DNA from 3 places in the Streptomyces sp. DT190 genome. Region 1 is predicted to be linked to each of the others. Evidence: predicted binding sites of a transcription regulator. Region 1 holds the regulator's gene; each other region holds the start of a gene.
The links. The regulator HrcA, encoded in region 1, represses chaperone genes, less so after heat shock. The targets are predictions, from matches to a motif close to TTNGCACTCNGNNNNNCNGAGTGCNAA.

Region 1 (10,310 bases):
CCTCGCGGCCCGCACGCCCGCGGCGGCTACGCCGTCACGAAGTCGATCAGTTCCTCCACCCGGCCCAGCAGCTCCGGCTCCAGGTCCTTGTACGAGTGGACGCCCGACAGGATCCGCTGCCAGGCCGCGCCGGTGTTCTCCGGCCAGCCCAGGGCGCGGCAGACACCCGTCTTCCAGTCCTGGCCCCTCGGGACCCGGGGCCAGGCCTCGATGCCCAGGGACGACGGTTTCACCGCCTCCCAGATGTCGATGTACGGGTGACCCACCACCAGTGCGTGCTCGCTCGTCACCGCCCGGGCGATGCGCCACTCCTTCGAGTCCGGTACGAGGTGGTCGACCAGGACGCCCAGGCGCGCGTCGGGGCCGGGCGCGAAGCTCTCGACGATCGACGGGAGGTCGTCCACGCCCTCCAGGTACTCCACCACCACGCCCTCGACGCGCAGGTCGTCGCCCCACACCTTCTCCACCAGCTCGGCGTCGTGCCGGCCCTCGACGTAGATGCGGCCGGCGCGGGCCACGCGCGCGCGTGCGCCGGGCACCGCCACCGATCCGGAGGCCGTGCGGGCCGGGCGGGCCGCTGCACCGGAGGAGGGGCGCACCAGCGTCACCGCCCTGCCCTCCAGGAGGAAGCCGCGCGGTTCCATCGGGAACACGCGGTCCTTGCCGAAGCGGTCCTCCAGCGTCACCGTGCCGGCCTCGCAGCGCACGACCGCCCCGCAGAAACCCGTGCCCGGCTCCTCCACCACCAGGCCCGGTTCCGCCGGGACCTCGGGGACCGGCTGGGGCTTCTTCCACGGCGGGGTCAGGTCCGGAGAGTACTGGCGCATTCGGATGACGATAGGAGAAGCCGCGGGGCGATCACGGAGACACGCCGAAACGCGCCGCCAGCGCGTCCCGCTGGGCCCGGACGAACGCCGCGTCCACCACCGCTCCGTGACCGGGCACGTACAGTGCGTCGGCGCCGCCCAGCGCGAGCAGCCGGTCCAGCGCGGCCGGCCACTGCGAGGGCACCGCGTCGGGGCCGGCCTGCGGCTCGCCCGACTCCTCGACGAGGTCGCCGCAGAACACCACCTCCGGATCGCCCGGCACCAGCACCACCAGGTCGTGCGCGGTGTGCCCCGGGCCCACGTTCGCCAGCAGCACCTGGCGGCCGCCGCCCAGGTCGAGCGTCCACTCGCCGGAGACCAGGTGGTGGGGCGCGGCCAGCCGCAGCGCCGACTCCCGCGCCACGTCCTCGGCCAGGCCGTTGCGCACCGCGTCGGCGCGGAGCTCCTCGCGGTCCCGCGCCCGGGTCAGCACCGCGTCCACGCCGACCGCGCCGAACGCCTCCGCCTCCGGGAACGCCGCGGCCCCGAAGACGTGGTCGAAGTGGGGATGGGTCAGCGCGAGATGTGTCACACGGTGACCGGTGATCGACTGCGCCTGCGCGCGCACCCGCGCACCCTCGGCCGGGCTCGACCCGGCGTCGATCACCAGGACCGCGCCCTCCCCGGCGACCAGCCCCGCCGTGCAGTCCCACACCGGCAGCCGGCACCGGCCCACCCCGGCGGCCAGGCGCTCCCATCCGGCCTCTTCCCAAGTCACCGTCATACGGCGACGCTAGCCGTGCGGCCCGCCCGGGGCACGACCGCGCACGACCAGCCTTGCCGGGGGCGTACCCCACCGCCGTACACTGGGCCGGGGAACATTGGCACTCGCACGAGCAGAGTGCCAGGCCGTGAACGGCGGGCCACGGGCGGACGACTTCTGGAGGTGTGCGCGATGCTCAGTGAACGCAGGCTTCAGGTGCTGCGCGCCATCGTCCAGGACTACGTCGGCACCGAGGAGCCGGTCGGCTCCAAGGCCCTCACCGAGCGGCACAACCTCGGCGTCTCCCCGGCGACCGTCCGCAACGACATGGCGGCCCTGGAGGACGAGGGATACATCGCCCAGCCGCACACCAGTGCCGGGCGCATCCCCACCGACAAGGGCTACCGCCTGTTCGTGGACAAGCTCGCCGGCGTCAAGCCCATGACCGCACCCGAGCGGCGCGCGATCCAGAACTTCCTGGAGGGCGCCGTCGACCTCGACGACGTCGTGGCGCGCACGGTGCGGCTGCTCGCGCAGCTCACGCGCCAGGTCGCCGTCGTGCAGTACCCGTCGCTCACCCGGTCCACCGTGCGCCACGTGGAGCTGCTCTCCCTGGCGCCCGCGCGGGTGATGCTCGTGCTGATCACGGACACCGGCCGGGTCGAGCAGCGGGTGGTCGACTGCCCGGCGCCCTTCGGCGAGGCCTCGCTCGCGGATCTGCGGGCGCGGCTCAACAGCCGGGTGGCGAACCGCCGTTTCGCGGATGTGCCGGGTCTGGTGGAGGATCTCCCGGAGGCTTTCGAGCACGAGGACCGGGGTACGGTCTCCACGGTGCTCTCCACACTCCTGGAGACGCTCGTCGAGGAGAACGAGGAGCGGCTGATGATCGGCGGCACCGCCAATCTGACCCGCTTCGGTCATGACTTCCCCCTCACGATCCGGCCGGTGCTGGAGGCGCTGGAGGAGCAGGTCGTGCTCCTCAAGCTGCTCGGCGAGGCGAAGGATCCGGGCGTGACCGTCCGTATCGGTCACGAGAACGCCCACGAAGGACTCAACTCCACGTCCGTCGTGTCGGTCGGCTACGGTTCGGGCGGCGAGGCAGTCGCCAAGCTCGGCGTGGTCGGACCGACCCGCATGGACTACCCGGGAACGATGGGAGCGGTACGCGCAGTGGCACGGTACGTCGGACAGATCCTGGCGGAGTCGTAGTGGCCACCGACTACTACGCCGTACTCGGCGTGCGCCGCGACGCGTCGCAGGAAGAGATCAAGAAGGCCTTCCGGCGGCTCGCCCGCGAGCTGCACCCGGACGTCAACCCCGATCCGAAGACCCAGGAGCGGTTCAAGGAGATCAACGCCGCTTACGAGGTGCTGTCGGACCCGCAGAAGAAGCAGGTCTACGACCTCGGCGGCGACCCGCTCTCGCAGTCCGGCGGCGCCGGCGCGGGCGGCTTCGGAGCCGGTGGCTTCGGGAACTTCTCGGACATCATGGACGCCTTCTTCGGCACGGCGTCGCAGCGCGGACCGCGCTCGCGCACCCGCCGCGGCCAGGACGCGATGATCCGTATCGAGATCGAGCTCGACGAGGCCGCCTTCGGTACGACCAAGGACATCCAGGTCGACACGGCCGTCGTCTGCAACACCTGCAACGGCGAGGGCGCGGCCCCGGGCACCTCCGCGCAGACGTGTGACATGTGCCGCGGCCGCGGTGAGGTGTCGCAGGTGACCCGGTCCTTCCTGGGCCAGGTCATGACGTCCCGCCCGTGCCCCCAGTGCCAGGGCTTCGGCACGGTCGTCCCGACGCCGTGCCCCGAGTGCGCGGGCGACGGCCGCGTCAGGTCCCGCCGCACGCTCACGGTCAAGATCCCGGCCGGTGTGGACAACGGCACGCGCATCCAGCTCGCGGGCGAGGGCGAGGTCGGGCCCGGCGGCGGTCCGGCCGGTGACCTCTACGTCGAGATCCACGAGCTGCCCCACGCGCAGTTCCAGCGCCGCGGCGACGACCTCCACTGCACGGTCACGCTCCCGATGACGGCGGCGGCCCTGGGCACGAAGGTGCCGCTGGAGACGCTCGACGGCATGGAGGAGGTCGACATCCGCCCGGGCACCCAGTCCGGCCAGTCGATCCCGCTGCACGGCCGGGGCGTCACGCACCTGCGCGGCGGCGGACGCGGCGACCTGATCGTCCACGTCGAGGTCCAGACACCGACCAAGCTCGACCCCGAGCAGGAGCGCCTGCTGCGCGAACTGTCCAAGCTCCGCGGCGAGGAACGGCCGACCGGCCAGTTCCAGCCCGGCCAGCAGGGGCTGTTCTCGCGGCTGAAGGACGCGTTCAACGGTCGCTGAGGCGGAAGCCCGGGGGCTGCCGGGGGTCCGGGGGTCGCCCCCCGGGTCGGCACGGTCAGCCCGGTCGGCAGGGGCTGTTCTCGCGGCTGAAGGACGCGTTCAACGGTCGCTGGGGCCGGTCGCGCCGGGGGTGCGGAAGCGGTAGTTCCTCTGGTCTATGCCACACGGCAGGCCGGTTTCGGAGTTGTCCGGAGGACGTGACAACATGCGGTCATGTCCTCCGCACTGACCGATCTCTTCCCGCTCCCGATCGTGCAGGCCCCCATGGCGGGCGGCGTCTCCGTGCCGAAGCTCGCCGCCGCCGTGTGCGAAGCGGGCGGGCTCGGCTTCCTCGCCGCCGGGTACAAGACCGCCGACGGGATGTACCAGGAGATCAAGCAGCTGAGGAGCCTCACCGGCCGGCCCTTCGGGGTCAACCTCTTCATGCCGCAGCCGGAGTACGCCGACCCCGCCGCCGTCGACGTCTACGCCCACCAGCTGGCCGGCGAGGCCACCTGGTACGAGGCCGAGCTCGGCGATCCGGAGAGCGGCCGGGACGACGGCTACGAGACCAAGCTCACGGTGCTGCGCGACAACCCCGTCCCGGTGGTGTCGTTCCACTTCGGCGTCCCCCACCGCGAGGTCGTCGACACCCTGCACCGCGTCGGCACCTTCGTCCTGGCCACCGCCACCACCCCCGACGAGGCCCGGGCCGTCGAGCGGGCCGGGGCGGACGCCGTCATCGCGCAGGGCGTCGAGGCCGGCGGCCACCAGGGCACCCACCGGGACGTCCCCGAGACCGACGGCTCCGGCCTCGGGCTGCTGACCCTGGTCGCGCAGATCCGGGAGGCCGTCGGCATCCCGATCATCGCCGCCGGCGGCATCATGCGCGGCGGCCAGATCGCCGGACTCCTCGCGGCCGGCGCGTCCGCGGCCCAGCTGGGCACGGCCTTCCTCGCCACCCACGAATCCGGCGCGCACGCCCTGCACAAGCAGGCGCTGACCAACCCCCTGTTCGTGCGCACGGAGCTGACCCGGGCCTTCTCGGGCCGTCCGGCGCGCGGGCTCGTCAACCGGTTCCTGCGCGAGCACGGCCCGTACGCGCCCGCCGCCTACCCGGAGATCCACCACCTGACCTCGCCGCTGCGCAAGGCCGCCGCCAAGGCCGGGGACGCGCAGGGCATGGCGCTGTGGGCCGGGCAGGGGCACCGGATGGCGCGGGAGCTGCCCGCGGGGCAGCTGGTGGAGGTGCTGGCCGGTGAACTCGCCGCCGCCCGGACAGCGTTGTCGGGCGGGGGCGTCCCGGGCGGAGGCCTGCGATGACCGCGCCGGTGTTCGTCGTCGAGCACTTCGACGCGGGCGGCGGCGGACGGTACGTGCTGGACGGGCCGGAAGGGCGGCACGCCGTCTCCGTGAAGCGGCTGCGGGCCGGGGAGGACGTCGTCCTCACGGACGGGGCCGGGCGCTGGGCGGACTGCGTGGTGCTCGGCACCGAGGGCAAGGACCGGCTGATCGTCCAGCTGGACTCGGTGGGCGAGGAGCCGCCCGAGCAGCCGCGGGTGACCGTCGTACAGGCACTGCCCAAGGGCGACCGCGGTGAACTGGCCGTCGAGACCATGAGCGAGGTCGGCGTCGACGCCGTCGTGCCCTGGGCGGCGGCCCGCTGCATCACGCAGTGGAAGGGCGAGCGCGGGGCGAAGGCGCTCGCCAAGTGGCGGGCCACCGCCCGGGAGGCCGGCAAGCAGGCGCGCCGGGTGCGTTTCGCGGAGGTCGCCGACGCGGCCACGACCAAGCAGGTCGCCGCACTGCTGCGGCAGGCCGACTTCGCCGCCGTGCTCCACGAGAGCGGCGAGGAACCGCTGGCGACGGCCGAGGTGCCGACGGCCGGCGAGATCGTCCTGGTCGTGGGACCCGAGGGGGGTGTGGCGCCGGAGGAACTGGCGCTGTTCGCCGAGGCGGGGGCCGGGGCGTATCGCCTCGGGCGCAGTGTGCTGCGCACATCGACGGCAGGGACGGCGGCCGCCGCCGTCCTGCTGGCCCGTACCGGCCGCTGGTCCTGACCCCCTGGAGGCACCGTGGAACTCGCCCAAGTACGCCTGCTCGTCACCGACTTCGCCGCGTGTTACCGGTTCTACGGCGACGTCCTCGGCCTCAAGCCGCAGTCGGGCGCGGCCGAGGGCCCGTACGAGAAGTTCAGTCCCGCGGTCGGCTCCGCGGGGATCGCGCTGCAGGACCGGTCGATGATGGCCGAGGTGCTCGGCGAGGTGGGGGAACCGGCCGCCGGGCACCGGTCCCTGGTGGTGCTGCGGGTGGACGCGCTGGACGCGTACTGCGAGGAGATCACGCTGCGCGGCGGCACGGTCCTGCACGGTCCGGCGCCCCTGACCGACCGGATGCGGGTCGCCCATCTCAAGGACCCCGAGGGCAACTTGGTGGAGCTCCAAGAGTGGCTGCTGCTGCGCGGTTGACGCCTTTGCGCCCTACCGCGCCGCCCCCGTCGGTGGCAGGCTGCCCTCCATGGGGGCTTCGAGGAGGTTTCGACGGGGGCCGCGCGGCCGGCGGGCTGCTGTCGCGGCGGTGTTCGCGGTCGTCGCCGTGGGCGGCACCGTCGCCTGCGAGCCGGGCGACGGCATCGGTTCCGCGGCCGTGGCGTACACCACCGACGAGGTGGTGACCAAGGAACTCGACCGCCAGAAGGCGGGCGTGCGCTGGCTCAGCTGCACCGCGTCCTACGGCGACAGCGGCAAGAACACCAAGGCGTCGCCCTCGGCGAGCGAGAGGACCGTCGCGGCCGTCGACTGCCAGGGCGAGACCGACGACGGCAAGGACATCACCGTCGACGGCAAGGTGACCCACGCGGTGGACGGCGCCTGTGTGCGCGGGAACATCACCGCCAAGGTGGACGGCAAGGTCTGGTTCCGGGTCGACGGGCTCGGCGACTGCAACGCCACCAGCCCGCCCCCGGTGGGCGGCGGACCGGGCAACGACGGGCCGGGGGCCACGGTCACGGTGACCGTCACGCAGACCATCTGGTGCGACCGGTACCCGGACTGCCGCCCGGTCGAGGGCAAGTGATCGGAACCCTGTCCGCGCGGCGCCCTCCCTGCATAGGGTGATCAGGTGACATCGCCTGCTTATCTCCGGTTCCCGCACGTGCACGGCGACCTGGTCGCCTTCACCGCCGAGGACGACGTGTGGCTCGCGCCGCTCGACGGCGGGCGGGCCTGGCGGGTCAGCGCCGACAACACGCCGGTGACCCACCCCCGTGTCTCGCCCGACGGCACCACCGTCGCCTGGACCTCCACCCGGGACGGCGCCCCCGAGGTGCTCGTCGCCCCGGTCGACGGCGGTCCCGCCAAGCGCCTGACCCACTGGGGCAGTTCGAGGACGCAGGTGCGCGGCTGGACCCCCGGCGGCGAGGTCCTGGCGATCAGCTCGCAGGGGCAGGCCAGCCTGCGCCGCACCTGGGCGCGTGCCGTCCCGCTGGACGGCGGCCCGGCCGCCGCCCTGCCGTACGGGCCGGTCGGCGACGTGGCGTTCGGGCCGCACACGGTGCTGCTGTCCGCGCCGATGGGGCGCGAGGCGGCCTGGTGGAAGCGGTACCGGGGCGGTACGGCGGGCAAGTTGTGGATCGACCGCGAGGGCGAGGGCACCTTCGTCCGGCTGCACGAGGACCTCGACGGCAACATCGAGTACCCGCTGTGGGTGGGGGACCGGGTCGCGTTCCTCTCCGACCACGAGGGCACGGGCGCGCTCTACTCGTCCCTCGCCGACGGCTCGGACCTGCGCCGCCACACCCCGCTCGACGGGTTCTACGCCCGGCACGCCGCGACCGACGGCACCCGGGTGGTGTACTCCAGCGCCGGTGAACTCCACCTGCTGGACGACCTGGACGGGGCCGAGCCGCGCCGGCTCGAGGTGCGGCTGGGCGGGCAGCGCGCCGACCTGCAGCCGTTCGCTGTGAACGCCGCCCGCTGGTTCGGCTCGGCGTCCCCGGACCACACCGCGCGCGGCAGCGCCGTCTCCGTACGCGGCACCGTCCACTGGGTCACCCACCGCTCGGGCCCGGCCCGGGCGCTGGCCGCGACGCCCGGCGTACGGGCCCGGCTGCCGCGGGCGTTCCGCGCGGACGGCGAGGAGTGGGTGGTGTGGGTGACGGACGCCGAGGGCGACGACGCCCTGGAGTTCGCGCCCGCCACCGGCCTCGCCCCGGGCGCGACCCCGCGCCGGCTCGCCGCCGGACAGCTCGGCAGGGTGCTGGACCTCGCGGTGGCCCCCGACGGCAGCCGGGTGGCCGTGGCCTCCCACGACGGGCGGCTGCTGCTCGTGGAGCGGGAGACCGGCGAGGTGCGGGAGGTGGACCGCAGCGAGGACGGGGACGTCTCGGGGCTGGTCTTCTCGCCCGACTCGGCCTGGCTGGCCTGGTCCCACCCCGGCCCGCGGCCGCTGAGCCAGCTCAGGCTCGCCAACACCACCGACCTGTCGGTCACCGAGGCGACCCCGCTGCGCTTCCAGGACTACGCGCCCGCGTTCACCGCGGACGGCAAGCACCTCGCGTTCCTGTCGACCCGCTCCTTCGACCCGGTCTACGACGAGCACGTCTTCGACCTGGCCTTCGTCGAGGGCGCCCGGCCGCACCTCATCACGCTCGCGGCCACGACCCCGTCGCCGTTCGGGCCGCAGCGGCACGGCCGGTCCTTCGAGACGCCCGACCGGGAGGAGACCCCGGACAGCGAGGGCGCCCCCACCACCCGGATCGACCTGGAGGGCCTCGCCGACCGCATCGTGCCGTTCCCGGTCGAGGCCGCCCGCTACTCCAACCTGCGGGCCGCCAAGGACGGGGTGCTGTGGCTGCGCCACCCGGTCGCCGGGGTGCTCGGCGCCTCCCGGGCCACCCCCGACGACCCCGAGCCCAAGACCGAGCTGGAGCGCTACGACCTCGTTCAGCAGCGGGTCGAGCATCTCGCCGTGGACGCCGACCACTTCGAGGTCAGCGGCGACGGCAAGCGGGTGCTGCTGTGGACCGACGGACGGCTGAAGGTCGTCCCCAGTGACCGGCGCGCCTCCGGCGACGACGACAGCGACAGCAACATCACCGTCGACCTGAGCCGGGTCCGCCAGATGATCGACCCCGCCGCCGAGTGGCGGCAGATGTTCGACGAGGCCGGCCGCATCATGCGGGACCACTTCTGGCGGCCGGACATGAGCGGCGTCGACTGGAGCGGCGTCCTCGACCGCTACCGCCCGGTCCTGGAGCGGCTCGCCACCCACGACGACCTCGTCGACCTGCTGTGGGAGGTGCAGGGCGAACTCGGCACGTCCCACGCCTACGTCACCCCGCGCGGCGGCTCCGGCCGCGGCCCCCGCCAGGGCCTGCTCGGCGCCGACCTCTCCCGCCACGAGGACGGCACCTGGCGCGTGGACCGCATCCTGCCCTCGGAGACCTCCGACCCGGACGCCCGCAGCCCGCTGGCCGCACCCGGCGTCGCGGTACGGCCCGGGGACGCCGTGGTGGCGGTCGCCGGACAGCCCGTCGACCCCGTCACCGGACCGGGCCCGCTGCTGATCGGCACGGCCGGCAAGCCGGTGGAGCTGACCATCTCCCCGTCCGGCGGCGGCGAGCCGCGGCACGCCGTCGTCGTCCCGGTCGCCGACGAGGAACCGCTGCGCTACCACGCCTGGGTCGCCGACCGCCGCGCCTACGTCCACGAGAAGTCCGGCGGCCGCCTCGGCTACCTCCACGTCCCCGACATGCAGGCGCCCGGCTGGGCCCAGATCCACCGCGACCTGCGCGTGGAGGTGGCCCGCGAGGGCCTGGTGGTCGACGTCCGCGAGAACCGCGGCGGGCACACCTCGCAGCTGGTGGTGGAGAAACTGGCCCGCCGCGTCGTCGGCTGGGACCTGCCCCGCGGCATGCGCGCCGAGAGCTATCCGCGCGACGCGCCCCGCGGCCCGGTCGTCGCCGTCGCCAACGAGTTCTCCGGCTCCGACGGCGACATCGTCAACGCCGCGATCAAGGCGCTCGGCATCGGCCCGGTGGTCGGCACCCGCACCTGGGGCGGCGTCATCGGCATCGACAGCCGCTACCGCCTGGTCGACGGCACCCTGGTCACGCAGCCGAAGTACGCGTTCTGGCTGGAGGGCTACGGGTGGGGCGTGGAGAACCACGGGGTGGACCCGGACGTGGAAGTGGTGCAGAGCCCGCAGGACCACGCGGCGGGCCGGGACCCCCAACTGGACGAGGCCATCCGCATGGCGCTGGAGAGCCTGGAGACGGCACCGGCGAAAACGCCTCCGGGCCTGCCCGGTTGACCGGCACCGGCAAGGTCGGGACCAGCCACGGAGTACCCGCACCCGACGACGATACGATGCCCGAGTCGGACCGTATTCGGCCAACCCCCGGAGGGAAAATGGCAG
Region 2 (10,310 bases), on a different contig from region 1:
CGCGAGAAGGCCGGCCTCAGCCAGGAGGAACTGGGCCAACGGCTGTTCGTGAGCGGCTCGTTCATCGGCCAGCTGGAGGCGGGCACGCGCAGGATGCAGCGGGAGTACGCGCGTCTGCTGGACGAGGCGCTGGGGACGGAGGACTTCTTCCAGCGGCACTGCGGGGCGGCGGCGAAGTCGAAGTATCCGGAGCATTTCGCGGAGGCGGCGGAAGCGGAGGCGCAGGCGACGGAGATCCGGGAGTACGCGCCGCTCCTGATCCCCGGCCTGCTTCAGACGCCCGGCTATGCGCGAGCCGTCTGCCGGGCATACCAGCCGACGGCTCCCGAGGAGAAGATCGAGGAGCTCGTGGCCGCGCGGATCGAGCGCGCCCGCCTGCTCAGCGACCCAACAGAGCCCTTGTTGTGGGCGGTGGTCGACGAAGCCGCACTTCGACGGGTGACAGGGGGACCCGAGGTGATGGCGGAGGCGTTACGCCACATCGCGGACCTGGGCCGCCGCGGCCGGGCCATCGTCCAGGTGCTGCCGTTTGACGCGGGTGCGCATACGGCCATGCAGGGTGCGATCAAGCTGATGGACTTCGAGGGCGCCCCTCCACTGGTCTACTTCGAGGGGGTCGGAACCGGACGCTTGGACGATGACCCAGTCATGGTCAAGGAGCAGCGGTTCAGGTACCAACTGCTCACCGCCTTCGCACTCTCGCCCGGGAAGTCCCTGGCCCTGATCGAGCGTTTGGCTCAGGATTACGCTCATGAGGCGCATTCCTGAGGTCACCTGGCACAAGTCCAGCCACAGCGGCGGCGACGGCGGAAACTGCCTCGAAGTAGCCGTCGGTCACCCCACCGCCGTCCCCGTCCGCGACTCCAAGAACCCCCACGGCCCGCAGCTCGTGTTCCGGGCCACCGCCTGGGCCGCTTTCGTCGCGCACCTCAAGGACGACACGGCCTGAGCCGACTGGGGACAATGGACAGCATGAACCACGCCCAGCTGACCGCACTCGGCCGCGCTCTCCGTCTGCTCGGTGAGCACGGGGAGGCCCTCACCTCCGACACCCCGGACGCCAAGCTGCACGAGGTGCGGGCGGACCTGCGGCGGGCCCTGGACCTGCTGGAGGAGAGCGTCTCGAACGCCGCGCCCAGCACCCGGTGCCCCGAGCACCCGAACGGACCGGTCGACGAGGCCGCCCCCGACCTGTGCCTGCTGTGCGAGACCCGGCGCCGGGCAGCCCGCCGCAACGAGTTCAACGGACCCGGGCCCCACCAGCCGCAGACCGACCCCGTGCAGTCGCGGTACGGCGTACGCGGCGACCGCCCGCAGCCCCAGCAGCGCTGGCTGCCGGAGCTGTGGAACGGCCAGACCTGGCAGCTGTGCGGCACCCCGCGCCGGGACCGCCGCGAGGCCGAGCTGTACATCGCCGCCCAGCGCCGCGCGCCCCGGGCCGCGATGGCGTACCGGCTGGTCCACGAGTTCACCGACTACGAGGTCCTGCGGGTGTGGGGCACACCGGTGCGGACCGACATCGAGCCGATGGGCAACCTCTAGGTCACAGCAGCGGCAGAGCCCGGAACTCGTGGCCCTCCCACAGCCGCCGCGAGGTCTCCTCGGGACAGGCCGTGACCACCGGCTCCGCGTCCAGCACCTGCACCAGCCGCTCGTCGTCGTACGCCGGCCAGCCCGGGTCGCCCGTCCTGGCGAACGCCGTCCAGGAGGAGCGGAAGCGGGACGACAGTGCCAGGGCCTCGGCGGACGGCTCGGTGCCCGCGAACAGCAGGGCCCCCAGGTCCGCCCCGTACGTGCCGAACAGCAGCGGGACGTCCAGGCCGTGGCAGGCGCCGAGCGCGCCGCCGTCGCCGGGGGCCGGCCAGGTCAGTTCGTAGACGTGCGCGCTGCCGCCGCCCGCGCGGTGCGCCTCGGCCAGGTGCAGCGAGGGCATGGCGAACAGCCAGTCCGTCCGGACGCGTTCGTACAGCTCGGCGGGCGAGGCGCCGGGGAAGGCCGTGCGGTAGGCCGCGGCACCGTCCGGGCCGGGGGCGAACAGGCGCAGGGCCGCGTCCGCCCGGTCGTCGGGGATCCGGCCGAGCTGTCCGGCCAGGGCGACGAAGAGGCGGTACTCGTCGCGGTTGTGGCCGACGAGCAGGTCGATGTCCCTGGCCGCTCCGGAGGCCAGCGCCTGCCACGGCGCCGCCGGCAGGACCTCGCCGTCGACCACCGGCGAGAAGGGGGTCACCGTGGGCGCCGCCCGGCCCCAGCGGTCCAGGTGCTGCGGCATCTTCGGGCCGAGCGCCTCCCCCGCCGCCGTCAGCCGCCGCGGGTCCACCGTCGACAGGTCGGCGACCGTGGGGCGCAGGCCCACCTCGGCGGCGAGGGCCGTGCCGATGTCCCGGGCCAGCTCGGCGGAGAAGAACGTCCCCGGCACGCTCTGCGCGATCGCCCGCCGGAACAGCCCGGCCGCGCGGTCCATCACCAGCAGCGAGGCCACCGAGCCCGCGCCCGCCGACTCGCCGAAGACCGTCACCTGCCCCGGGTCGCCACCGAACGCCTCGACGTTGTCGCGCACCCACTCCAGCGCGGCCACCTGGTCGAGCAGGCCGCGGTTGGCGGGCGCGCCCTCGATGTGGGCGAACCCCTCCATGCCGACGCGGTAGTTGAAGGTGACGACCACGACATCGCCGTCGGCGGCTATGTGCCGGGCGTCGTAGCCGGGGCTGCCGGCGTGGCCGAGCTTGTAGGCACCGCCGTGGATCCACACCATCACCGGGCGGCGGGCGGCCGGGTCGGGGTCGGGGGTCCAGACGTTGACCGTGAGCCAGTCGTCGCCCTGGGGAGTGGCGACCAGGGCCGGGCCGCCCAGCAGGCCGAGGTCCTGCGGGGGCGGCGGGCCGAAGGCGTAGGCCTCCCGTATGCCGTCCCAGGGCCGGGCCGGGCGCGGCGCCTGGAAGCGGGCCTCGCCCACCGGCGGTGCGGCGAAGGGGATGCCGCGGAAGACCGCGAGCCCCTCCGCACGCCGTCCGCGCACCGCGCCGGCGGTGGTGCGCACCACCGGCCCGGGCAGCTCGGACCGGCCGTCCGCGGGCGGGCGGGGCTCGGTCGTCGTCATCGTTGGTCTCCTCACGGGTGCCGGTGATCAGGCGCTCGGCCAGTGTGCTCGACCGAGGCAACCGGATCCAGACACCCGTGGGCGGAGCCCTGGGCGGACCGGGGTCAGCTGAGGGTCTTCAGCGCCGCCGCGTCGTACGGCGCCAGCTCGTCGAAGCGGCCCGCCAGGACCTTGCGCGCCCACTCGGGGTCCTGCAGCAGGGCGCGGCCGACGGCGACCATGTCGAACTCGTCGCGCTCGAAGCGGTCCAGGAGGTTGTCGAGGTCGCCGACCTCGGCGCCCTGGCCCTGGAAGGACTTGATGAAGTCGCCGCGCAGACCGACCGAGCCGACGGTGATGGTGGGCTTGCCCGTGAGCTTCTTGGTCCAGCCGGCGAGGTTCAGGTCGGAGTCGTCGAACTCGGGGACCCAGTAGCGGCGGGTGGAGGCGTGGAAGGCGTCGACACCGGCGGCGGCGAGCGGGGTCAGGATGGACTCCAGCTCCTCCGGGGTCTCGGCGAGGCGGGCGTCGTAGGCGTCCTGCTTCCACTGCGAGTAACGGAAGATGACGGGGAAGCCGGGCGAGACGGTCTCGCGGACGGCCGCGACGATCTCCGCCGCGAAGCGGGCGCGGGCGACCCGGTCGCCGCCGTAGGCGTCGGTGCGGCGGTTGGTGCCCTCCCAGAGGAACTGGTCGAGCAGGTAGCCGTGGGCGCCGTGCAGTTCCACGCCGTCGAAGCCGATGCGCTCGGCGGCCGCGGCGGCCTCGGCGAACGCGCCGATGACGGCGTCGATGTCGGCCTGCGTCATGATCTTGCCGGTGCCCTCGGTGCCGTCCGTGCGGATACCGGAGGGACCGACGGCCGGGGCGTCGGCGACGGGCGGCTCGCCCTGCTTGCGGACCATGCCGATGTGCCACAGCTGCGGCACGATCGTGCCGCCCGCCGCGTGCACCGCCTCGGCGACCTTCGCCCAGCCCGCGAGCTGCTCCGGACCGTGGAACCGCGGCACCCGGTCGCTCTGCCCGGCCGACTCGTGCCCGACGTAGGTGCCCTCGGTGACGATCAGGCCGACCCCGGCCGCGGCGCGGCGCGCGTAGTACGAGACGACGTCCTCACCGGGCACGCCGCCCGGGGAGAACATGCGGGTCATCGGCGCCATCGCGATCCGGTTGGGGACGGTCAGGCCGTTCAGCGTGACGGGGCGGGACAGGATGTCGGCGGCGCGGGAGGCGGCGGCGTCGGTCACGTGGGGGCTCCTTCGGATACCGGACAGTACGCACATACCAGGCAGTATGTGCATGCGCATAGGACGTACGGTTCAACGACCCGGTCCGGCCCCGCCATCCCGCCCCCACTGTGATCCGGCACACGCCCGAGGGCGGCACCCCCTGCCGGGAGTGCCGCCCTCGGAAAGACGACGATCGACCAGGTCGATCAGAAGTCCATGTCACCGCCCGGCATACCGCCACCGGCGGGCGCGGCGGCCTTCTCCGGCTTGTCGGCGATGACGGCCTCGGTGGTGAGGAACAGCGCGGCGATGGAGGCGGCGTTCTGCAGCGCGGAACGGGTCACCTTCGCCGGGTCGATGATGCCCTCGGCGATCATGTCGACGTACTCACCGGTCGCGGCGTTCAGGCCGTGGCCGACCTGGAGGTTGCGGACCTTCTCCACGACGACGCCGCCCTCGAGACCACCGTTGACGGCGATCTGCTTCAGCGGGGCCTCCAGCGCGAGCTTCACGGCGTTGGCGCCGGTCGCCTCGTCACCGTCGAGCTCCAGCTTCTCGAAGACCTGGGAGGCCTGCAGCAGGGCCACGCCACCACCGGCGACGATGCCCTCCTCGACGGCCGCCTTGGCGTTGCGCACGGCGTCCTCGATGCGGTGCTTGCGCTCCTTGAGCTCCACCTCGGTGGCGGCACCGGCCTTGATGACCGCGACACCGCCGGCGAGCTTCGCCAGGCGCTCCTGCAGCTTCTCGCGGTCGTAGTCCGAGTCGCTGTTCTCGATCTCGGCGCGGATCTGGTTGACCCGGCCCTGGACCTGCTCGGCGGAGCCGGCACCGTCGACGATGGTGGTCTCGTCCTTGGTGATGACGACCTTGCGGGCCTTGCCCAGGAGGTCGATCGTGGCGTTCTCCAGCTTGAGGCCGACCTCCTCGGAGATCACCTCGCCGCCGGTGAGGATGCCGATGTCCTGCAGCATCGCCTTGCGGCGGTCACCGAAGCCCGGGGCCTTGACGGCGACGGACTTGAAGGTGCCGCGGATCTTGTTGACGACCAGGGTCGACAGGGCCTCGCCCTCGACGTCCTCGGCGATGATCAGCAGCGGCTTGCCCGACTGCATGACCTTCTCCAGGAGCGGGAGCAGGTCCTTGACGTTGGAGATCTTGGAGTTGGCGATCAGGATGTACGGGTCGTCGAGGACGGCCTCCATACGCTCCATGTCGGTGGCGAAGTACGCCGAGATGTAGCCCTTGTCGAAGCGCATACCCTCGGTGAGCTCCAGCTCCAGACCGAAGGTCTGGGACTCCTCGACCGTGATGACGCCTTCCTTGCCGACCTTGTCCATCGCCTCGGCGATGAGCTCGCCGATCTGGGTGTCGGCGGCGGAGATGGAGGCCGTGGAAGCGATCTGCTCCTTGGTCTCGACGTCCTTGGCCTGCTCCAGCAGGGCGGCGGAGACGGCCTCGACGGCCTTCTCGATACCGCGCTTGAGGGCCATCGGGTTGGCACCGGCGGCCACGTTGCGCAGACCCTCGCGCACCAGGGCCTGGGCGAGGACGGTCGCCGTGGTCGTACCGTCACCGGCGACGTCGTCCGTCTTCTTGGCGACTTCCTTGACCAGCTCGGCGCCGATCTTCTCGTACGGGTCCTCGAGCTCGATCTCCTTGGCGATGGAGACACCATCGTTGGTGATCGTGGGCGCGCCCCACTTCTTCTCGAGGACGACGTTGCGGCCCTTGGGGCCGAGCGTCACCTTCACGGCGTCCGCGAGCTGGTTCATGCCGCGCTCGAGGCCGCGCCGCGCCTCCTCGTCGAACGCGATGATCTTGGCCATGTGAAGTGGTCCCTCCAGGACTGGGGGTGATTACTTCGGACCGCGCCCGCGCCCGCGACGGACGGCCTCCGACCGGTGGTTCCTTGCCCCACCTGGTCCGCGGCCTCACCGACCCGGTCCTTACGTTGTCACTCTCACCTTCAGAGTGCTAACGCAATGATTAGCACTCGGGCATGGCGAGTGCAAGCGCCTCCCGGGGATCGGGCAGGGTCGTCAGCCACCCGCGAACACCCCCCGGCACCCGCTGCGAACAGGCCGAAGGGCCCACACCCCGGGGGGTGCGAGCCCTTCTGAGAAGACCTGTCGCTTGCGCGTCGGTCGTGGTGCGCGTTCAGGCGGTGACGCGAACCATGTCGGCCTGCGGACCCTTCTGGCCCTGCGAGATCTCGAACTCGACCCGCTGGCCCTCTTCCAGGGTGCGGTAGCCGTCCATCTGGATCGCGCTGTAGTGGACGAAAACATCCGCACCACCGTCGACCGCGATGAAGCCGTACCCCTTCTCCGCGTTGAACCACTTGACGGTGCCCTGAGCCATGCCTAACTCCCCTATTACTGGCCCTTGCACAGATCCACACTTCGCGGACCCGGGTCAGACCTCACCCCCCACGGTTGGGGGCGTGCGCCGGAACGCGTCGACCGCGGCTGAATGTATCTGTCCAACTGCCGTCTGCAACAGGTCAATCGGACGAGAATTCTGGACGCGCAGGGTCCGGAATGTGGGGAGAATTCGCCCGAATTCAGGGCAAGTCGGGCCACATAAAATACGCAAAAGCCGCGAAAGACACGCACACTTTGGCTACATCTTGTCGGGCTCGCAGCGGGAATTCAGAGTTCCGATCACAGGATCGGGATCGCGTTCCCCAACTGTACCGCGCTCAATCACATGGAATTGCCCCCTCCGCTTCTCTCACGGTGGGGGCAATTCGATGAACTCTCCGTGACCGGCATTACTCCAGGTAACAATCAGGCCGGCCGACCGGTTTACGGGCCCGCTCAGCCTCCCGCGACGGCGGGGATGATCGACACGCCGGCACCGTCCGGGGTGGCCGTCTCCAGCCCCTGCTCGAACCGCACGTCGTCGTCGTTCACGTACACGTTGACGAAGCGGCGCAGCTTCCCCTGGTCGTCCAGCACCCGGGCGGCGATCCCCGTGTGGTTCTTCTCCAGATCGGCGATGACCTCGCCCAGGGTCGCCCCCTCGGCGGCGACCTCGGCCTGCCCGCCGGTGTAGGTACGCAGGATGGTGGGGATGCGAACGGTGACGCTCATGACTTCAGAACCTCCGGTTGGGTATCGCCCTCAGGGGCGCGGGGAACTGCGCGACCAGCCCCCACGGCCCGCAGCGAACAACGACGCTCAGACGAGCCCGGCTTCACGGAACGACTCCAGACTGGGACGAATGGTCGCGGTCAGCCCCGTGCCCGCCACCGCGTCCAGCGTCTTCAGACCGTCCCCGGTGTTGAGCACCACGGTCGTCTTCGCCGGGTCGAGAACCCCGCTCTCCACCAACTTGCGCGTCACGCCCACGGTCACCCCACCCGCGGTCTCCGCGAAGATCCCCTCGGTCCTGGCGAGGACCTTGATCGCGTCGACGATCTGCTCGTCCGTCACGTCCTCCACCGCACCGCCCGTGCGCCGCGCGATGTCCAGCACATACGGCCCGTCCGCCGGGTTGCCGATCGCCAGCGACTTGGCGATCGTGTCCGGCTTCTGCGGCCGCACCACGTCGTGCCCGGCCTTGAACGCGGTCGACACCGGCGAGCAGCCCTCGGCCTGCGCGCCGAAGATCCGGTACGGCTTGTCCTCGACCAGCCCGAGCTTGATCAGCTCCTGCAGGCCCTTGTCGATCTTCGTGAGCTGGGAGCCGGAGGCGATCGGCACCACGAGCTGGTCGGGCAGCCGCCAGCCGAGCTGCTCGCAGATCTCGTACGCCAGCGTCTTGGAGCCCTCGGCGTAGTACGGCCGCAGGTTGACGTTGACGAAGCCCCAGCCCTCGCCGGCCGGGTCGCCGATCAGCTCGGAGCAGAAGCGGTTCACGTCGTCGTAGTTGCCCTCGATGCCGACGAGCTCGCCGCCGTACACCGCGGCCATGACGACCTTGCCCTGCTCCAGGTCGTGCGGGATGAACACGCACGAGCGGAAGCCGGCGCGGGCCGCCGCGGCGCCCACCGCACCGGCGAGGTTGCCGGTGGAGGAGCAGGAGAGGGTGGTGAAGCCGAAGGCGCGGGCGGCCTCCAGGGCCTGCGCGACGACGCGGTCCTTGAAGGAGTGCGTCGGGTTGCCGGAGTCGTCCTTGACGAACAGCTTGCCGGCGTCGACGCCCAGCTCGCGCGCGAGGTTGTCGGCCTTGACCAGCTTGGTCCAGCCCGGGTTGATGTTCGGCTTGTCCGCCACGTCGGCCGGGACCGGCAGCAGCGGGGCGTAGCGCCAGATGTTCGCGGGGCCCGCCTCGATCGTCTTGCGCAGCTCCTCGGCGTCGTAGGACGAGAAGTCGTAGGCGATCTCCAGCGGGCCGAAACACTCCTCGCAGGCGAAAACCGGGCCGAGGGGCACGCGGTGACCGCACTCGCGGCAGCTCAGGGCGGCGGCCGGGCCGAGGTCTACGGTGGAGTTCGTGGTGCTTGCAACAGTCTGCACAGCCATGTGAGGCGAGGCCCTTTCTCCTCATCTTCCTCACGACGCATCTCGCCGTGAGACGGATTTGGCACCTTCCCTAGCCGGGAGCCTCGCGCTGTGGTCGCCAGTGACCTACGAGAACCGACTGGAGGGTTGCCGGGGCTTCATCGGGCCGTTTCCCTCTGCCCCTCTGGATGAGCTGTATGTGGTTGTAGACGGCGGGCGACCTCGGACATGCGATGGTCATCCGCGTTGTTCAAGACTGTAACCGACGACCAGGACAGTTGAGATAGTCGTCCGAACCGCGAGACGCGTCACATCCCGTCCCGCCGAGAGAACGCTAAGGAGCCGCCACGGTGCTGGAAGAAGTCGAGCGCTGGCTGAGCACCCGTTCCTGGTCTGCGAACGAACGCCCGCTCCACCGGATCATGGCCGCCAAGCAGCGCACGGGCCGCACGGTCAGTGTGGTGCTGCCCGCGCTGAACGAGGAGGAGACGGTCGGCGACATCGCCGCCGTCATCCGGCACGACCTGATGCTGCAGGTCCCGCTCGTCGACGAGCTGGTCGTCGTCGACTCGGGCTCGACCGACCGCACCTCCGAGGTGGCCGCCGCCGCGGGCGCGACGGTGGTGCACCGCGACGCGATACTCCCGCGCGTCCCGGCCGTACGCGGCAAGGGTGAGGTGCTGTGGCGCTCGCTGCTCGTCACGCGCGGGGACATCGTCTGCTTCGTCGACGCGGACCTGCGGGACTTCTCGTCCGACTTCGTCTCGGGGATCGTCGGCCCGCTGCTGACCGACCCGGACGTGGCCCTGGTCAAGGGCATGTACGACCGGCCCCTGGGCGGCGCCGCCGGGCAGGGCGGCCGGGTCACCGAGCTGATGGCGCGCCCGCTGCTCAACATGCACTGGCCGCGGCTGGCCGGGTTCGTGCAGCCGCTGGGCGGGGAGTACGCGGCCCGCCGCTCGCTGCTGGAGCAGCTGCCGTTCCCCGTCGGGTACGGCATCGAGCTGGGCATGCTGGTGGACGCCCTGCACCTGGTGGGCCTGGACGCCCTCGCCCAGGTGGACGTCGGGGTGCGCAAGCACCGGCACCAGGACGGGCAGGCCCTGGGCCGGATGGCCGCCGAGATCTACCGCACGGCGCAGCTGCGGCTGGCCCGGGGGCACCTGATCCGGCCGTCCCTGACGCAGTTCGAACGGGGTGGCGACGGCTTCGAGCCGCGGACGTACTCGGTGGACACGGAGGAACGTCCGCCGATGGTGGAGATCGCCGAGTACCAGGCGCGCCGGGCGGCCTGACCGGGGCCGTTTTCGGCCGGACGCGGCAGGTCCGTACGTTTGAGCGTTTACAGGCCGGGCTAGGTTGAGGCCTATGGGTTCGACGCACGGTTCTGCACGGGTACTGGTGGCCTCCAACCGGGGCCCGGTCTCCTACACGGTCGGTGAGGACGGTTCGCTGAACGCCAAGCGGGGCGGCGGCGGGCTGGTCTCGGGGCTCTCCGCGATCGGCTCGGACGCGGACGCGCTGTGGGTGTGCTCGGCGCTGTCCGACGGCGAC
Region 3 (10,310 bases), on a different contig from region 1:
CACCCCGAGGGGGTCACGGGAATCGACAAGCGGCCGGTGGCGGGGCCGGTGCGGGTGGCCGCGCCGGGCCCCAAGGGCATCGGCGGGAGCGGGCTCGCCGGGGACGCCGTGTGCAAGCTGCAGCACCACGGCGGCGACGACCAGGCGGTGTACGCGATGGCGCGCGAGGACCTGGACGCGTGGGAGGGCGAGCTGGGCCGGACCCTGGCCGACGGCGCGTTCGGCGAGAACCTCACGACGGTGGGTCTCGACGTCTCCGGCGCGCGGATCGGCGAGCGCTGGCGCATCGGGCCCGAGGTGGTGCTGGAGGTCACCTGCGGCCGCATACCGTGCCGCACGTTCCAGGGCCATCTGGGGGAAAAGGGCTGGGTGAAGCGGTTCACGCAGCGGGGGGCGCCGGGGGCCTACCTGCGGGTGATCGAGCCGGGCGAGATCCGGGCGGGCGACGCGATCGAGGTGCTGCACCGGCCGGACCACGACGTGACGGTGGCCCTGCAGTTCCGGGCGGTGACGACCGAGCGGACACTGCTGCCGCGGCTGCTGGCGGCGGGTGAGGCGCTGCACCCGGAGTCGCTGCGGGCGGCGCGGGAGTACGCGGAGAAGCACGGCGGCTGACAGCCGTTCACCGGGTCCTTCTCCACCGAGCCTTCACCGGGGAAGGGCCCGCGGGCACGCGGATGCACGCGGTCCAGGTCACTACCCTTCTGCCATGACAACGGCTCTGATTACGGGATCGACGGCAGGCATCGGGGCCGCGTTCGCGCGGCGACTGGCGGCCGACGGGCACAACCTGGTGCTGGTCGCACGCGACACCAAGCGGCTGCGCGAACAGGCGACCGAGCTGCACGACCGGCACGGCATCGAGGCGGAGGTGCTGACGGCCGACCTCGCCGAGGACAAGGGCATCGAGGCGGTCGCCGACCGCCTGGGCGACCGCAGGAACCCCGTCGACCTCTTGATCAACAACGCCGGCTTCGCCAACAAGGGCCGCTACCTCGACGTCCCCATGGCCGACGAGCTGCGGATGCTGAAGGTGCACTGCGAGGCGGTGCTGCGACTGACGTCGGCGGCGACGGAGGCCATGCGCGAGCGGGGCCGCGGCGGTGTCGTCAACGTCGCCTCGGTGGCCGCGTTCGTGCCGCGCGGCACCTACGGCGCGTCCAAGGCCTGGGTCGTGCAGTTCACCCAGGGCGTGGCCCGCGACCTGGCCGGCAGCGGCGTACGCCTGATGGCGCTGTGCCCCGGCTTCGTCCGCACCGAGTTCCACGAGCGGGCCGGCATGGGCACGGACAACATCCCGGGCTGGATGTGGCTCGACGCGGACAAGCTGGTCGCGGCGGCCCTGCACGACCTGGCCCGGGGCAGGACGCTGTCCATCCCGGACCCCCGGTACAAGGCGCTGATGGGGGCGGCGAAGCTGGTGCCGCGCGGGATGCTGGGGGCCGTGTCCTCCAGGACCGGGCGGAAGTACGGGCCGCAGTAGGCGCCGCGGGGCGCGGCCGGACAGGTGCTCCGCCGCTCCGGCCGTCCCGCCCCTGCCATCCCCCGGCCCCATCCCTCACCCCCTTGCCGTGCCCGGGCGCCGGGAGGCGACGCGCGGTTCCCGTGGGGACAATGGTGCTGTTCAGCCGGTGCTGTTCAGCCGGACCCCAGGGGGGCCGGAGGTGGGGCGAGTATGACCTTCGTTCAGCTCATCGAATGCAGGACCAGCCGGCTCGACGAGATGAACCGGCTGATGGACCGCTGGGTCGAGCAGACCAAGGGCAAACGGACCGCCACGCACAGTGTGGTGGCGAAGGACCGGGCCGACTCCTCGCACATCGTGGAGATCGTGGAGTTCCCGTCCTACGAGGACGCCATGCGCAACTCCGGGCTGCCGGAGACCGACCGGATCTTCCAGGACATGCTGGCGCTCTGTGACGAGACGCCGAGGTTCACGGACCTCGACGTGGTGCGGGACGAGCAGCTCAACGCGGCCACCGCGCGCAGGTTCTTCGAGCTGGCGCCGGGGCGGGGTGACGCGCCCGCGTTCAACGACGTGTTCGCCGAGGACTACCACGACCACGACCCGGGCAATGTGCAGGACGTCATCGGGCTGGACGCGGTGCGGCGCGAGGTGGAGGTCTGGCGGGGCGGGTTCGACTTCTCGTTCACCGTCGAGGACCAGATGGCGCAGGGCGACCGGGTGTGCACCCGGTGGACCTTCCACGGGCGCCACACCGGCGAGTTCCTCGGCATCCCGCCGACCGGCGAGGACGTCACCATGACCGGGACGACCGTCCACCGCTGCACACCCGACGGCAAGATCGCCGAGGGGTGGTGGCAGTACGACCGGCTCGGGCTGATGCAGCAGCTGGGGGCGCTGGAGCCCACCGAGCTCTGACCGCGACGGGCCGGCGGGACGGCGGGACGGCGGACGGACTCGACGCGGCGGGCCGGGCCCCGCCCCGGCCGCGGTGGCCGGGGCAGGCGTCCGCCGGTCGGAGGGCTAGTCGCCTCCTCCGCCACCGCCTCCGCCGTCCCCGCCACCACCGCCGTCACCGCCGCCGCCGTCGCCCCCGTCACCGCCGTCGCTGCCCCAGCCGTCGCCGCCACCGGGTTCGTTGTCGTGGCGGTCCCTGCCGAGGTTGCTGAACCACGGGCTGTCCCAGGTGTCCTCGTCCGTCTCCCAGCGGCGCTTGACGGCGCGGAACCTGGCCAGGCCCGTGGTGTCGCCGAGGCCGAAGGAGACGGCGACCGCGTGGGCCATGACGGCGTCCAGGGGGTCGGGGCTCTCGTACCGCACGTCGGCCAGCGGCAGCAGCACCGAGCCGGGCGGGGGGCCGGGCCACCGTGCGGGGCGGGTCAGCAGCGCGATGCGCTGCTCGCCGCGCAGGAGCCAGGAGCTCTCGGCGTTCTCGCGGCGCAGCGTCCACAGCCGGTCGGCCAGGCGGATCTCGACCTTGCTCTTGGACTTGCGCACCTTCTTGCGCAGTTCGAGCACGGCGGTGAGGTCGCCGACGTACATGACCAGGCCGTGGGCGCGGTCGGCACTCTCGGGGCGGTAGCCGTAGGGGGCTCGCAGACGCACGGCGGGGGCGTGCGGGCCCCAGACGTCCACGCGCACCGAGCGCCGGTCCACGGCGACGGTCACCGGTCCGGCGGGACCGGGCGCATGGCGGCGCGCGATCCACAGCGGCACGCCCTCCGCCTGCGCCCGTGCGGCGACGGCGGCCACGTGGTCCGGCCCGCCGCACCGGCGTACCGCCAGCTCGCCCAACGCGCGGGCGAAGTCGGCGGCGTGCCGGGTCCTCAGGGGAGTGGTGGTGCCGGTCACGCGGGTGACCGGGACGAGGCCGGGGCCCTGCGGCAGCGCCCCGAGGGGGCGTTCGGTGCCCCCGCCGCCGAGCCAGCAGCCCCGCAGGAACGCCTCCGCCATGGCTTCGAGGTTCAGTTCGTCCAGCGGGGTCGTCCTGCCGCCCCGGCGCAGTCCGTGCTCGGTGAGCCGCACCGTCCGCGCCAACGGGTTGCGGGACCGCTCCGCGTAGAGCACCTGGTCCATCCCTGCCCCCTCATGATCCGACTGCCCCAGTCATAGACCCGCTGCGCCCCGGCGCGGTTCCCGTTCCCGGCCGGCTGAGGCAGGGCGGACGGCACGACGGCTGCACCGCGAAGACCGGGCGGCTGCACGGCGAAGGCCCGGCACCCCTTCTGCGGGGTGCCGGGCCTTCGCTCGGGCTCGGCGGGCCGACGACGTCAGCCCTCGGCCTCAGCCCCGGGCCGTCAGCCCATGGCCGTCAGCCTTGTGCCGTCATGCCTCAGTGGGCCGTGCCTCAGTGGGCGTGGCCGTGGCTGTGGCCCGCGGCGGCCGGCTCCTCCTCTTCCTTCTTCTCGACGACCAGGGTCTCGGTCGTGAGGAGAAGGGAGGCGATGGAGGCGGCGTTCTCCAGGGCGGAGCGGGTGACCTTGACCGGGTCGATGACACCGGCCTTGACCAGGTCGCCGTACTCGCCGGTCGCGGCGTTGAAGCCCTGGCCCTTGTCGAGCTCGGCGACCTTGGAGGTGATGACGTAGCCCTCCAGGCCGGCGTTCTCGGCGATCCAGCGCAGCGGCTCGACGGCGGCCTTGCGGACCACGGAGACACCGGTGGCCTCGTCGCCGGTCTTGCCGAGGTTGCCCTCGAGGACCTTGACGGCGTGGACCAGCGCGGAGCCACCACCGGAGACGATGCCCTCCTCGACCGCGGCGCGGGTCGCGGAGATGGCGTCCTCCAGACGGTGCTTGCGCTCCTTGAGCTCGACCTCGGTGGCGGCACCCACGCGGATGACGCACACGCCGCCGGCCAGCTTCGCGAGGCGCTCCTGGAGCTTCTCGCGGTCCCAGTCGGAGTCCGTGGTCTCGATCTCGGCCTTGATCTGGGCGACGCGGCCCTGCACGTCGTCCTTGTTGCCGGCGCCGTCGACGATCGTGGTGTCGTCCTTGGTGACGGTGACGCGGCGGGCGGAGCCGAGGACGTCCAGGCCGACCTGGTCGAGCTTGAGGCCGACCTCCTCGGAGACGACCGTGGCGCCGGTGAGGACGGCCATGTCCTGCAGCATCGCCTTGCGGCGGTCGCCGAAGCCGGGGGCCTTCACGGCGACGGCGTTGAAGGTGCCGCGGATCTTGTTCACGACCAGGGTCGACAGGGCCTCGCCCTCGACGTCCTCGGCGATGATCAGCAGCGGCTTGGAGGCGTTGGCCTGGATGACCTTCTCCAGCAGCGGCAGCAGGTCCGCGATGGCGGAGATCTTGCCCTGCGTGATGAGGATGTACGGGTCGTCCAGGACGGCTTCCATGCGCTCCTGGTCCGTCACGAAGTACGGCGACAGGTAGCCCTTGTCGAAGGCCATGCCCTCGGTGAAGTCCAGCTCCAGGCCGAAGGTGTTGGACTCCTCGACGGTGATGACACCGTCCTTGCCGACCTTGTCCATCGCCTCGGCGATGAGCTCGCCGACCTGGCTGTCCTGGGCGGACAGACCGGCGACGGCGGCGATGTCGGACTTCTCGTCGATCGGGCGGGCGGTCGCGAGGAGTTCCTCGGAGACCGCGGCGACGGCGGCGTCGATGCCCTTCTTCAGGGCGGCCGGGGAGGCACCGGCGGCGACGTTCTTCAGGCCCTCGCGCACGAGCGCCTGGGCGAGCACGGTCGCGGTGGTCGTACCGTCACCCGCGATGTCGTTGGTCTTGGTCGCCACCTCCTTGACCAGCTGGGCACCGAGGTTCTCGTACGGGTCCTCGACCTCGACCTCGCGGGCGATGGTCACACCGTCGTTGGTGATGGTGGGGGCGCCGAACTTCTTGTCGATGACGACGTTGCGGCCCTTGGGGCCGATCGTCACCTTGACCGTGTCGGCAAGCTTGTTGACGCCGCGCTCGAGGGCGCGACGGGCGTCCTCGTCGAACTTCAGGATCTTCGCCATGGGAGCGTGAGCCCTCTTCCGGAATCTGGGATAACGGCAACTGCGCCCCGGGCGCCCGGCTTATTGGCGATAGCGGGGGCCAGGGGCGCAGTTCAAAGCAAGGTGCTTCGGGTGAATTACTTCTCGATGATCGCGAGCACGTCGCGGGCCGAGAGGACGAGGTACTCCTCGCCGTTGTACTTCACCTCGGTGCCGCCGTACTTGCTGTAGAGCACGACGTCGCCGACGGAGACGTCGAGCGGAAGACGCTTTCCGTCCTCGAAGCGGCCCGGGCCCACGGCCAGGACGACGCCCTCCTGGGGCTTCTCCTTGGCGGTGTCCGGGATGACCAGGCCAGAGGCGGTGGTCTGCTCGGCGTCGAGCGGCTGGACCACGATGCGGTCCTCGAGCGGCTTGATGGCAACCTTGGAGCTGGTGGTCGTCACGATCCGACCTCCCCCTTCGGAGATCTCACGGGGTTAACTGTCTGAGGTGGCGACCAGGTGGATCCGTCGTCGCGGGTGCCGGACCTGCCCGTCGCTGTGTTGGCACTCTCCTGTGGCGAGTGCCAGAGCCGAGACTATGACCGCGATTAGCACTCGGTCAAGCGGACTGCTAATTGCCCGCGGCGCGTCGGCCAGGCGACTTCCCTCCCAGGGGCCGCGGACCCCCTACAGGTAGTCCTCCAGCCGGCCCACTCGTAGGCCCTTCGCCTCGATCTGCCGCAGCAACCCCACCGTGCGCTGCGCCAGGGTCAGGGACGCGTCCCCCGACGGCACCGAGACGATGTCGCCGGCGCGCAGCCCGGGCCGGCCGCGGGTGTACGTGAGGGCGCCGTCGGCGCCCAGGGACACGCGCCACAGCACGACCGCCGCGATGCCGCAGTCGGCGGCGGCGCGCAGGGTCGTGGTGTCGTAGGTGCCGTAGGGCGGGCGGAAGAGGCGGGGGCGGACGCCGAAGCGGGAGTGGAGCTTGTGCTGCTGGCCGCAGATCTCGGCGCGCTGCCCGGCGTAGGGCAGGCCGCGCAGGGCCGGGTGGTCGAGGGTGTGGTTCTGCAGCGACGCGCCGACCGCGCGCAGCCGGGCGAAATGGCCGTAGCCGGGTCCCACGACGCTGTCGGTGAGGAACATGCTGACCGGCAGGCGCCGTTCGCGCACGAGGCCGACGAAGCGGGGGTCGCGTTCGGCGCCGTCGTCGTAGGTGAGGAAGACGACCGGGTCGCGGGTGGCGACGCGGTCGACGACGGGGGGGGAGGCGGCGGGCCGCGGGGGCCGGGTCCCGGGCCCGGCCGTCGGCGGTGCCCGGCCGCTCCCCCGCCCTGTCCGCGCAGCCGGCCAGCAGGACCAGCAGCGCGCAGAGCACGGCCGCGGCCGGCCGCCTCACAGGTAGTCCTCCAGCCGCCCCACCGCGTACCCCTCGGCCGTGACCTTGTTCAGGAAGCGGCGGATCATGTCCGGCATCGTGCCCTTCCACTCGGCAGGGCCCCGGAAGTGCGTGAGGACGATGTCGCCGGGGCGCAGCTCGCGGTCGGCCTCGCGGTACTCCCAGCGGTCGGCGAAGACCTCCTCGTTCCACAGCGGGACGTGGGTGATGCCGCAGGCCTTGGCGGCGCGCAGGGTGGCCCGGTTGTAGCTGCCGTAGGGCGGGCGGAAGAGGGCGGGGCGCTTGCCGAAGCGCTTCTCCATGTAGCGCTGCATGCCGCAGATCTCGCGCTTCTGCGCGCGGTAGGACAGGCCCGGCATGTAGCGGTGGCGCAGGGTGTGGTTGTTCAGGACCACGCCCCTGGCCTGCATCTTCTTGAAGTAGCGGGGGTCGTCCTTGACCAGGTAGCCGCTGAGGAACGCGGTGTAGGGGACGTCCAGGTCGCTCATCATCCGCAGGAAGGTGCGGTCCTTCTCGGCGCCGTCGTCGATGGTGAGGAAGACGACCTTGTCCCGGGTGGGGATGCGCGTGAAGACCGGCGGGAGGTTCGACTCGCGGTGCCCGGCCACCTGGAAGCCCTTGCGGGTCTTGATCCTCGGCTTGTGTTCGGGGGCCGGCGGGGCGGGCAGCGGGACCCTCTTCAGCTCCCAGCGGTGCGCGGCGGCGACCCGGGCGGCGTGCGCGGCGCGCAGCTTGGAGGCGTAGGAGTCGAGCGCGCGGGCCGGTGGCGCGTCGAGGGGCTGCTGTCCGCCGGCCGGGGTGACCTGGTCGCTGCCGCCGCCCTGCGCGCAGCCCGAGGCGATGGCGGCGAGGGCGAGCACGGCCAGGCCGATCCGTGCACCGCCCGAGGCCCGGCTTTTGTCATTTTGTACGACTGCTCGCATGGTGCCGGATCCTCGCAGCCCGCCCCGGCGAACCCGGCCCGACACAGCGACCGGCGGGCCCGCGTCCACCGACTGGCCCACACGCGTCACCCGGCCCGCCGTGGCCGACAATGACCGGGTGAACGACCTCGCCCTCCTCCTCACCCCCGAAGGCCGCGCCCTCCTCGACGAGGTGCGCGACACCGACCCGGCGCGGGAGCTGGCCGTCGCGACCCGGCTGCGCCGCGAGCACCCCGCGGAGCTGGTGTCGGCCGCGCTCGGGCAGGCGCGGCTGCGGCAGCGGGCGGCGGTGAAGTTCGGCGCCGAGGACGCGGGCCGGATGTTCTTCACGCCGAACGGGGTGGAGCAGTCGACCCGGGCGAGCGTGGCGGCCTACCGGGCGCGGCGCATGGCCGAGTGGGGCGTGACCTCGGTCGCCGACCTGTGCTGCGGCATCGGCGGTGACGCGATCGCGCTGGCCCGGGCCGGGATCCGGGTGCTGGCCGTGGACCGGGACCCGCTCACGGCCGCGGCGGCCCGGGCGAACGCCGACGCGCTCGGGCTGGCGGACCTGATCGAGGTCCGGGAGGCGGACGTCACGGAGGTGGACACGGCCGGCTTCGACGCCGTCTTCGTCGACCCCGCCCGGCGCGGCGGCCGGGGCCGGATCTTCGACCCCGAGGCCTACTCGCCCCCGCTGTCCTGGGCGGTGTCGGCCGCCCTCCGCGCCCCGCGCGCCGCGCTGAAGATCGCCCCGGGCATCCCGCACGAGGCCGTCCCCGCGCGGGCCGAGGCCGAGTGGATCTCCGACGGCGGGGACGTGAAGGAGGCGGTGCTGTGGTTCGGCACCGAGCCGGGCGCGGTCCGGGCCACCCTGCTGCCGGGCCCGCGCACCCTGCTCTCGCGCGGCCTGCCCGACCCCGCGGTCCGCCCGCCCGGCCGCTTCCTGTACGAGCCCGACGGCGCCGTCATCCGCGCGCACCTGGTCGCGGAGGTCGCCGACCAGGTCGGCGGCGGGCTCCTCGACGCGACCATCGCCTACGTCACGGCCGACGCCCTGCGCCCGACGCCGTACGCCACCGCCTACGAGATCACCGACCACCTGCCCTTCAACGTCAAGAAGCTGAAGGCGCTGCTGCGGGAGCGCGGGGTCGGCACGCTGACGGTGAAGAAGCGGGGCTCGGCGGTCGAGCCGGAGGAACTGCGCCGGAAGGTCAAGCCGCAGGGGCCGCACGCGGCGACGGTGTTCCTGACCCGGGTCGCGGGAGCGCCGGCGATGCTGATCGGGCACCCCGCCTGACGCTCAGAGCTGCTCCGCCGCCCGGCGCAGCAACAGGGTCCGTTCCCGTTCGTTGCGGGTCAGGGAGGCCGCCCGCTCGAACTCCGCCCGGGCCTCCGCGTGACGGCCGAGCCGGGCGAGGAGGTCGCCGCGGACGCTGGGCAGCAGGTGGTAGTCGCGCAGGGCCGGGTCGCCGGCCAGGGCCTCCACGAGCGGCAGGGCGGCCTGCGGGCCGGTGGCCATGGAGACCGCCACCGCGCGGTTCAGCTCCACGACCGGGGACGGGGAGCGGGCGGCCAGCAGGCCGTAGAGGGTGGCGATGCGGGACCAGTCGGTGTCCTCGTAGGTGTGCGCGTGCGCGTGGCAGGCGGCGATGGCGGCCTGGAGGACGTACGGGCCCGGGCCGCCCGAGGAGGCCGCCTCGGCCCTGCCCAGCGCGTCGATGCCGCGGGCGATGAGCATGCGGTTCCAGCGGGCGCGCTGCTGGTCCTTGAGGAGGACCGGCTCGCCGGAGGGCCCGGTGCGGGCCGCCGTACGGGACGCCTGGAACTCCAGGAGCGCGGTCAGGCCGTGGACCTCGGGCTCCTTCGGCATGAGCGCGCCGAGCACCCGCGCCAGGCGCAGGGCGTCCTCGCACAGGGCCGGGCGGAGCCAGTCGTCGCCGGCCGTGGCGGCGTATCCCTCGTTGAAGATGAGGTAGATGACGTCGAGGACCGAGCCGAGGCGGGCCTCGCGGTCGGGGCCGCCGGGCACCTCGAAGGCGACGTTCCGTGTCGCCAGGGTGCGTTTGGCGCGCACGATGCGCTGCGCCACCGTCGCCTCCGGGACGAGGAAGGCGCGGGCGATCTCGGCCGTGGTCAGACCGCCGAGCAGGCGCAGGGTGAGGGCGGTGCGGGCCTCGGTGGACAGCACCGGGTGGCAGGCGGTGAAGACCAGGCGGAGCAGGTCGTCGTCGATGTCGTCGGGGTCGGCGGGCTCCTGCGGGGCGGCCGCGGCCGGCAGCTCGCGGCCGATCTCGGCGAGCTTGCGGGCGTAGTTCTCCCGGCGGCGGACCAGGTCGACGGCGCGGTGGCGGGCGGTGGCCATGAGCCAGGCGCCCGGGTTGTCGGGCACGCCGTCGCGCGGCCACTGCTCCAGCGCGGCGACGAGGGCGTCCTGCGCGAGCTCCTCGGCGATGCCGACGTCCCGGACGACCCGGGTGACGCCGGCGATGATCCGGGGCGACTCCATGCGGAAGACGGTCTCGATCGCCTGGGCGGTCCGGGAGGTGCCGGGTCCGGCGGTGGGCTGCGGTGTCACAACCCACCATCAGACACCCGGGGCACCTCC

Region 2: the regulator HrcA is predicted to act here: its motif matches at 6,295-6,321, upstream of groL (chaperonin GroEL).
Region 3: the regulator HrcA is predicted to act here: its motif matches at 6,010-6,036, upstream of groES (co-chaperone GroES).

Annotation. Positions count from the first base shown of each region.
Region 1 is NZ_JBNCNM010000009.1:5,234-15,543, forward strand. Features, by position in the region: gene ACPXCS_RS17545 (DUF3097 domain-containing protein) at 27-827, opposite strand; gene ACPXCS_RS17550 (MBL fold metallo-hydrolase) at 859-1,590, opposite strand; gene hrcA (heat-inducible transcriptional repressor HrcA) at 1,762-2,778, shown strand; gene dnaJ (molecular chaperone DnaJ) at 2,778-3,914, shown strand; gene ACPXCS_RS17565 (nitronate monooxygenase) at 4,128-5,216, shown strand; gene ACPXCS_RS17570 (16S rRNA (uracil(1498)-N(3))-methyltransferase) at 5,213-5,953, shown strand; gene ACPXCS_RS17575 (VOC family protein) at 5,969-6,361, shown strand; gene ACPXCS_RS17580 (hypothetical protein) at 6,411-6,968, shown strand; gene ACPXCS_RS17585 (S41 family peptidase) at 7,059-10,205, shown strand; gene ACPXCS_RS17590 (histidine triad nucleotide-binding protein) at 10,304-10,310, shown strand, end outside.
Region 2 is NZ_JBNCNM010000021.1:118,123-128,432, reverse strand. Features, by position in the region: gene ACPXCS_RS30415 (helix-turn-helix domain-containing protein) at 1-768, shown strand, start outside; gene ACPXCS_RS30410 (DUF397 domain-containing protein) at 752-949, shown strand; gene ACPXCS_RS30405 (hypothetical protein) at 973-1,542, shown strand; gene ACPXCS_RS30400 (carboxylesterase/lipase family protein) at 1,544-3,097, opposite strand; gene ACPXCS_RS30395 (NADH:flavin oxidoreductase) at 3,202-4,359, opposite strand; gene groL (chaperonin GroEL) at 4,512-6,134, opposite strand; gene ACPXCS_RS30385 (cold-shock protein) at 6,466-6,669, opposite strand; gene ACPXCS_RS30380 (ubiquitin-like small modifier protein 1) at 7,128-7,403, opposite strand; gene thrC (threonine synthase) at 7,491-8,777, opposite strand; SAM riboswitch class I at 8,796-8,951, opposite strand; gene ACPXCS_RS30370 (glucosyl-3-phosphoglycerate synthase) at 9,107-10,051, shown strand; gene ACPXCS_RS30365 (alpha,alpha-trehalose-phosphate synthase (UDP-forming)) at 10,125-10,310, shown strand, end outside.
Region 3 is NZ_JBNCNM010000012.1:76,964-87,273, reverse strand. Features, by position in the region: gene ACPXCS_RS21695 (MOSC domain-containing protein) at 1-615, shown strand, start outside; gene ACPXCS_RS21690 (SDR family NAD(P)-dependent oxidoreductase) at 710-1,483, shown strand; gene ACPXCS_RS21685 (ester cyclase) at 1,676-2,383, shown strand; gene ACPXCS_RS21680 (hypothetical protein) at 2,489-3,541, opposite strand; gene groL (chaperonin GroEL) at 3,813-5,438, opposite strand; gene groES (co-chaperone GroES) at 5,555-5,863, opposite strand; partial or broken gene ACPXCS_RS21665 (polysaccharide deacetylase family protein) at 6,089-6,586, opposite strand; gene ACPXCS_RS21660 (polysaccharide deacetylase family protein) at 6,797-7,723, opposite strand; gene ACPXCS_RS21655 (class I SAM-dependent methyltransferase) at 7,842-9,002, shown strand; gene ACPXCS_RS21650 (RNA polymerase sigma factor) at 9,006-10,280, opposite strand.